DNA from 2 places in the Mycolicibacterium aromaticivorans JS19b1 genome. Region 2 is predicted to be linked to the other one. Evidence: predicted binding sites of a transcription regulator. Region 2 holds the regulator's gene; the other holds the start of a gene.

Region 1 (3,407 bases), 2.0 Mb from region 2:
AGGACCTCCAACAGCGCGGCCGACGGGTCGCCCCGGTAGTCGGAGCCGACCTTGTCTATCTCGTCGAGCAGCACGACCGGGTTCATCGAACCGGCCTCGCCGATCGCCCGGACGATCCGGCCGGGCAGTGCGCCGACGTAGGTACGCCGGTGCCCGCGGATCTCGGCCTCGTCGCGCACGCCACCGAGGGCGACGCGAACGAACTTGCGGCCCAACGCCCGTGCCACGCTCTCACCCAGTGACGTCTTGCCGACGCCGGGCGGCCCGGCCAGCACCATCACGGCACCGGAGCCCCGGCCGCCGACGACCTGCAGACCGCGCTGGGCGCGACGGGAGCGAACGGCCAGGTACTCGACGATGCGGTCCTTGACGTCGTCCAGCCCATGATGGTCGGCATCCAGGATGTCGCGGGCCGCCGTCAGATCGGTCGAGTCCTCGGTGCGGGTGTTCCACGGCAGGTCCAGGACGGTGTCCAGCCAGGTGCGGATCCAGCCGCCCTCCGGGCTCTGCTCGCTGGAGCGTTCCAGCTTGCCGACCTCACGCAACGCGGCCTCCCGGACCTTCTCGGGCAGATCGGCCGCCTCGACACGGGCCCGATAATCGTCGGATCCGTCGGGCTCGCCTTCGCCCAATTCCTTACGGATGGCGTTGAGCTGTTGGCGCAGCAGGAACTCCTTCTGCGTCTTCTCCATGCCGTCGCGCACGTCCTCGGCGATCTTGTCGTTGACTTCGACTTCGGCCAGCAGGTCGCCGGTCCACTCGATCAGGACCTGCAGGCGGGCGGCCACGTCCTCGGTCTCCAGCAGCTGACGCTTCTGGACGTCGGACAGGTACGACGCGTAGCCGGCGGTGTCGGCCAGCGCCGACGGGTCGGTGATCTTGTTGACCACGTCGACGATCTGCCAGGCCTCGCGGCGCTGCAGCATCGCCAGCAGCAGCTTCTTGTACTCCGCGGCGAGTGCCTTGGTGTCCTCGGTCGGCTCGGCCGCCGTTATCTCGTCGACCTCGACCCACAGCGCCGCGCCCGGCCCGGTGGTTCCGGAGCCGATGTGGGCGCGGCTCTCGCCGCGCACGACGGCAGCGGCTCCGCCGCCGGGGATGCGGCCCACCTGCACGATCGACGCGATCACGCCGTAGGTGGGGTAGCGATCGTCCAGGCGCGGGGCGATCAAGAGCTTGCCGGTCGGGGTGGCCTGCGCCGCGTCCACCGCGGCACGCGCGGCGTCGTCGAGTTCGATCGGCACCACCATTCCCGGCAGCACAATCGGCTCGCTGACAAACAGGACCGGCACAGATTTGGCTTCAGCCATCAATCCTCCAAAGTTCAGTCTGACCGACTCAACCTTGATCGATTCCAGTTTGTTCCCCCGCGCCGTCCCGCACCTGCGCCCAACGTCACCCGGGTGTCACGTTGGGCGTCGACTGTGACTCTGGAGTGGGGCTCGGCGGCGCACACAAAGCAGCGAGCCTGCCGCCGGGGGGTGGCGACAGGCTCGCTGTTGTTCGGGGTCGATCAGCCGGCGGACGGAGTTGCTCCCAGAACCCGCTGCATGTCCGGGATCATCTGCTGCAGCTGCTGTCCCCAGTAGCCCCAGCTGTGTGTGCCGTTCGCGGGGAAGTTGAACACGCCGTTGCGTCCACCAGCCGCGAGGTAGTTGTCCATGAAGGTCTTGTTGGTGCGCAACGTGAATCCTTCGAGGAACTGAGCGGCCATCAGGTTGCCACCGCCACCGGAGGTGTCCAGATCCGACGGCGTACCGGTGCCGCAGTAGATCCAGATCCGGGTGTTGTTGGCGACCAGCTGGTTGATGTTGACCATCGGGTCGTTGCGGCGCCACGCCGGGTCGGACGACGGGCCCCACATGCTCTGCGCGTTGAAGCCGCCGGCGTCGTTCATGGCCAGCCCGATCAGCATCGGCCACCAGCCCTCGGACGGGTTCAGGAAGCCGGACAGCGACGCCGCGTACACGTACTGCTGCGGGTGATAGATCGAGTAGGTCAGCGACGCGCTACCGGCCATCGACAGACCGACGACGGCGTTGCCGTTGGGGACGACCCCGTAGTTGGCCTGCAGATAAGCCGGCAGCTCCTGGGTCATGAACGTTTCCCACTTGTAGGTGTAGGTCTGCCCGTTGCCCTGCGACGGCTGGTACCAGTCGGTGTAGAAGCTCGACTGGCCACCGACCGGCATCACGGTCGACAGGCCCGAGCCGTACAGCCACTCGAACGCCGGGGTGTTGATGTCCCACCCGTTGTAGTCGTCCTGCGCGCGCAAGCCGTCGAGCAGGTACACCGCGTGCGGGCCGCCGCCCTGGAACTGGATGCGGATATTGCGTCCCATCGCGGCGGACGGGACGTCGAGGTAGAGAACCGGGAGTCCGGGCTTGGAGAAGGCGGCCGAGGTCGCCGACCCGCCAACGACACCGATCAGGCCGGGCAGAGCGAGTGCGGCCACGAAGGCTGCGGCCAGGCGGCGCAACCAAGTGCCTCGCAACTTATCGACGATCTTCATGACGGAAACCATCACCTTTCGTACGTGTATCACAGTGGAGAAGTGCTGTGCTCTGGCAGCTAATCACGGTGCGTAGCGCGGACTCGGCACGCGCGGCGGTGTGGCATATCGCGGTTCGCTAACGATCAGGCGACGCGGGGGACTCGGGATGCGCAGCCCCGCAACGGCTTTGGCCTGGTCTCAATAACGGAAAGGTAACGCGACGGCAACGGTAGGGTCGAGGCATGGACCCGTTCGATCTCCAGCGCTTCGTCGATGCCCAGGACCGGGTGTACAGCCAGGTGCTCGCCGAACTGCGGGCCGGCGCGAAGCGCAGTCACTGGATCTGGTTCATCTTTCCTCAGCTCGGCGCGCTCGGAACTAGTTCCACCGCAAAGCGTTTCGGCATCAACTCGCTGGCTGAAGCGCTGGCCTATCTGGCCCATCCGGTGCTCGGAGCACGGCTGCGGGAGTGTGCCCGCCTGGTCGTCGCGATCGAGGGCCGTTCCGTCGACCAAGTCTTCGGCTGGCCGGACACACTCAAGGTGCGCTCGTCCATGACGCTGTTCGCTGCGGCCACCGATGACAACGCCGATTTCATCGCGGTGCTTGACAGGTTCTACCGCGGCGAGCGCGACACCCGGACGCTCGAGCTGCTATAGCGGGCGCAGCACCAGCCAGCCCTGGGGCGGAACCACCACCTCGTCGACGACCTCCTCGGGCGGTGCCGCGGTGCCGCCCACCAGCTGGGCCTGACCGGCGATGAGCGTCGCGATCGGCAGCGCCATCGGCGCGTCGTCGATATTGAGCGCGACGATCAAGGCATCGTCACCATTGCGGGCCTCATAGGCATAACCGCGGTTGTCCACTTGCAGCGCTGTGGTTTTCGCTTCATGCAGCCAGGGATTTCGGCGGC
Region 2 (3,407 bases):
AGTTCGGAGATGTCCGATCCGACCATCACCGTCACAAACCTGGGCGACAAGGGCGTCGACTCCGTCTTCGGTGTGATCTACCCGCCGCAGGTGGCGCTGGTCGGGTTCGGCAGGCCCGCGCAGCGCGTGGTCGTGGTCGACGGCGGAATCCGGGTTGCGACAACGGTGCATGCCAGCCTGGCCGCCGACCATCGCGCCAGCGACGGTCATCGCGGCGCGTTGTTCCTTGCCGAGATCAACCGGTTGCTGCAGCAGCCCCAGGAGCTGTAGGAGGTGCTCGACGTGAGCGATACCGAGATCCGCGACCAGGTTGTGCAGGAACTGCTGGCCATCGCGCCGGAGATCGACGAGGGCGACCTGTCCGACGCCGAGCTCCTGCGTGACCAGGTCGACCTGGATTCGATGGACTGGCTGAACTTCCTGGTTCGGTTGCACAAGCGCTTCGAGGTCGACATCCCGGAGTCGGAGTACGCCTCACTGCGCACGATCGACGACTTGACCAGCTACATCGGCGCACACCGCTAGACTTCGACGGTGGCCGAGCTGCCGTCCGTCGTTCTGCGTGATCCGTCCTCACCACTGACGGCGACGTATGTCCCGTCGGCGGGCATGATCTGCACGTCGCTGTCCGACGATGGCGTGGAATTTCTAGGTCAGCGCCGCGGCCTGCAGGCCTATCTGAGCGACGGGAAGACGCTCGGCATCCCGATCCTGTATCCGTGGGCTAATCGGTTGAGCGCCAACGGCTATGGGCTCGACGGCGGCGCAGTGACGTTGACCCCCGGGGTCGGCGGTGTGCGCACCGACCCGAATGGCCTGCCGATCCATGGCGTGCTCGCGGCATATCCAGGGTGGCAGGTCACCGAGCAGTCCAAGAACCGGCTGATCGCCGATCTGGACTACGGAAGCCGGCCGGCCCTGCTGGCCAGCTTCCCGTTCCCGCATGTGGTCACCCTCGACATCACGTTGGCCGACCGAGCGCTGACGGTGCAAACCACCGTCACAGCCACCACGTCGGCGGCCGTGCCGCTGTGTTACGGCTTCCACCCCTACCTGACCGTTCCCGGGGTTCCCCGATCAGAGTGGACGTTGGAGACGCCGCCGCTCGAGCATCTCCTCGTGGACAACCGCGGTCTCCCGACCGGCGAACGAGTGGACTGGCCCGCCTACTCGGAGAAGCTGGGCGACAAGACATTCGACGACGGGTTCGACGGGGTACCGGCAGGTGGGGTGTTCGCACTCGCCGGCGGTGACCGCCGCATCGAAGTGCTGTTCACCCAGGGATTCCCGGCCGCGCAGATCTTCGCGCCGGGCAACGACGACGTCGTGGGACTTGAGCCGATGGCCGCGCCCACCAATGCGCTCGGCACGGGCGGCTATGACACCGCGACGCCCGGGCGGCCGGCGGTTTCGGTTTTCACGATCCGGTTGCGCTGACTTCGCCGAGCGTACTAGCGGCGCGGCTTCCAGACCACCAGCGCGGTGCTCTTCGGTACTACCGCCAGATCACGACGCTGGTTGGCGCGCAACGACTCCAGCTCGTCCATCATCTCCTCGACGCGGGACTGCAGAGCCTCGACCTGATTGGTCAACTCGATGATCCGCTTGATCCCAGCGAGGTTCACACCTTCGTCCTGTGACAGCCGCTGCACCTCGCGCAGCAGCTCGACGTCGCGCTCCGAATACCGCCTTCCGCCACCGGAACTGCGCCGGGGGCTGACCAGACCGAGCCGGTCGTAGGTGCGCAACGTCTGCGCATGCATACCGGCCAGCTCGGCGGCCACCGAGATCAGAAACGTCCGGGCCTCATCCGACGTGGCCATCAGCGGTTACCCGCCCATCCCGCCCGGGGGTCGAATCCGCTGGACCGCTCGGCGGCCGCGTAGGCCTCGAGCGCCTCGAGCGCCTCGCCCTCGAGATTCGGTGGCACCGCAACCTTCACGGTGACCAACAGGTCGCCGTGACCACCGTCGCGTTTGGGCACTCCACGCCCACGCACCCGCAGGATCCGGCCATCGGCGGTGCCCTTCGGCACTCGTACCCCGACCTTGCCCTCCAGGGTGGGCACGGAAAGTGTTGTCCCCAAGGCCAGTTCGGTGAAGCTCACCGGGACCGCAACGGTTAGGTCATCGCCGTCACGGCCGAACACCTTGTCCGGCCGAACATGCACGGTGACATACAGATCGCCCGACGGGGCACCGCGCAACCCGGCCTCACCCTGACCGGCCAGCCGAATACGCTGACCGTCCTCGACGCCCGGTGGGATCCGGACGTTGATGGTGCGGGTACGGGTGGTGACTCCGGTGCCGTGGCACTCGTCGCAGGGATGCTCGATGATCGAGCCGCTCCCCCGGCAATCGGTGCACGGCTCGGAGAACCCGAACGCGCCCTGGTTGCGGTTGATCACCCCGGAGCCGTTGCACGACGGACACACCTTCGGGCTGGTGCCCGGACGCGCGCCGCTGCCATGGCAATTCGTGCATGGCGCCGGACTGGTCAGCCGCAACGGCATGGCGACGCCCTTGGTCGCCTCCAGGAAATCGAGATCGGTCTCGGTCTCGAGGTCCTTGCCCCGCCGCGGCCGGCTCGGGCGCGGCGCTGCGCCGCGCCCGAACAGGCCACCGAACAAGTCGCCGATGTTCGTGCCGCCGGTCTGGCTGGCCGTGTCGAACAGGTCGTTCAAATTGAACTCGCCGCCGTCGGCACCGTAGCCACTGAAGCCGCCGAACCCACCGCCGCCGCCGTTACCGCGGCGGAACCCGCCGCCGGCGAACATCCGCCGGGTCTCGTCGTACTCCTTGCGCTTGGCCGGATCGGTCAGGACGTCCCTGGCCTCGCCAACCTCTTTGTAGCGCTCGTCGGCCGCCTTGTTGTCCGGGTTGCGGTCGGGGTGATTCTCAGCGAGCAGCTTGCGGGCCACCCGCTTGATTTCGTCCTCGCTGGCGTCAGAGGAGACGCCGAGCACCTTGTAGAAATCCTTCTCAACCCATTCGCGTTGGACCATGCCGCGTCACCTCCTCTCACCGTTGGTCATGTTGTTAATTCGATTCTGCGTTCTGCGCGCCGCTCTGGTCGCCGTTGACGGGCGTGTCGGCCTTCTGAGGTGCCGCTGATCCGTCGTCGACGGTGTCCACGACCCCGACGAGCGCGTGCCGGAGCACCTGATCGCCGAGCCGGTAGCCCTGCCGCATCACGTTGCCCAGAACCGGCTTGGAGCCTTCGCCCTCGTGCTGCACGGCTTCGTGCAACGACGGATCGAACTCGTCGCCCTCGGCGCCGAAGGCTGTCAGCCCCAGTCCGGCCAGCGCTGACGTGAGCTTGTCGGCGACCGACTTCAGCGGACTTGTCTCGAGGTCGCCATGGCTGCGTGCCCGGTCCAGGTCATCGAGGATGGGCAGCAACTGGCT

The links. Region 2 encodes HspR, which represses chaperone genes until heat shock. Its sites were predicted from a motif close to ANNTGAGTNNNNNNNACTCANNT; they were not measured.
Region 1: the regulator HspR is predicted to act here: its motif matches at 1,322-1,344, upstream of lon (endopeptidase La).

Annotation. Positions count from the first base shown of each region.
Region 1 covers NZ_JALN02000001.1:5,172,397-5,175,803, forward strand. The annotation lists gene lon (endopeptidase La) at 1-1,310, opposite strand, end outside; gene Y900_RS24665 (esterase family protein) at 1,514-2,512, opposite strand; gene Y900_RS24670 (DUF1810 domain-containing protein) at 2,737-3,153, shown strand; gene Y900_RS24675 (alpha-amylase family protein) at 3,148-3,407, opposite strand, start outside.
Region 2 covers NZ_JALN02000001.1:3,181,777-3,185,183, reverse strand. The annotation lists gene Y900_RS15215 (dihydrolipoamide acetyltransferase family protein) at 1-270, shown strand, start outside; gene Y900_RS15210 (acyl carrier protein) at 283-525, shown strand; gene Y900_RS15205 (aldose 1-epimerase) at 535-1,437, shown strand; gene Y900_RS15200 (heat shock protein transcriptional repressor HspR) at 1,452-1,823, opposite strand; gene dnaJ (molecular chaperone DnaJ) at 1,823-3,004, opposite strand; gene grpE (nucleotide exchange factor GrpE) at 3,039-3,407, opposite strand, start outside.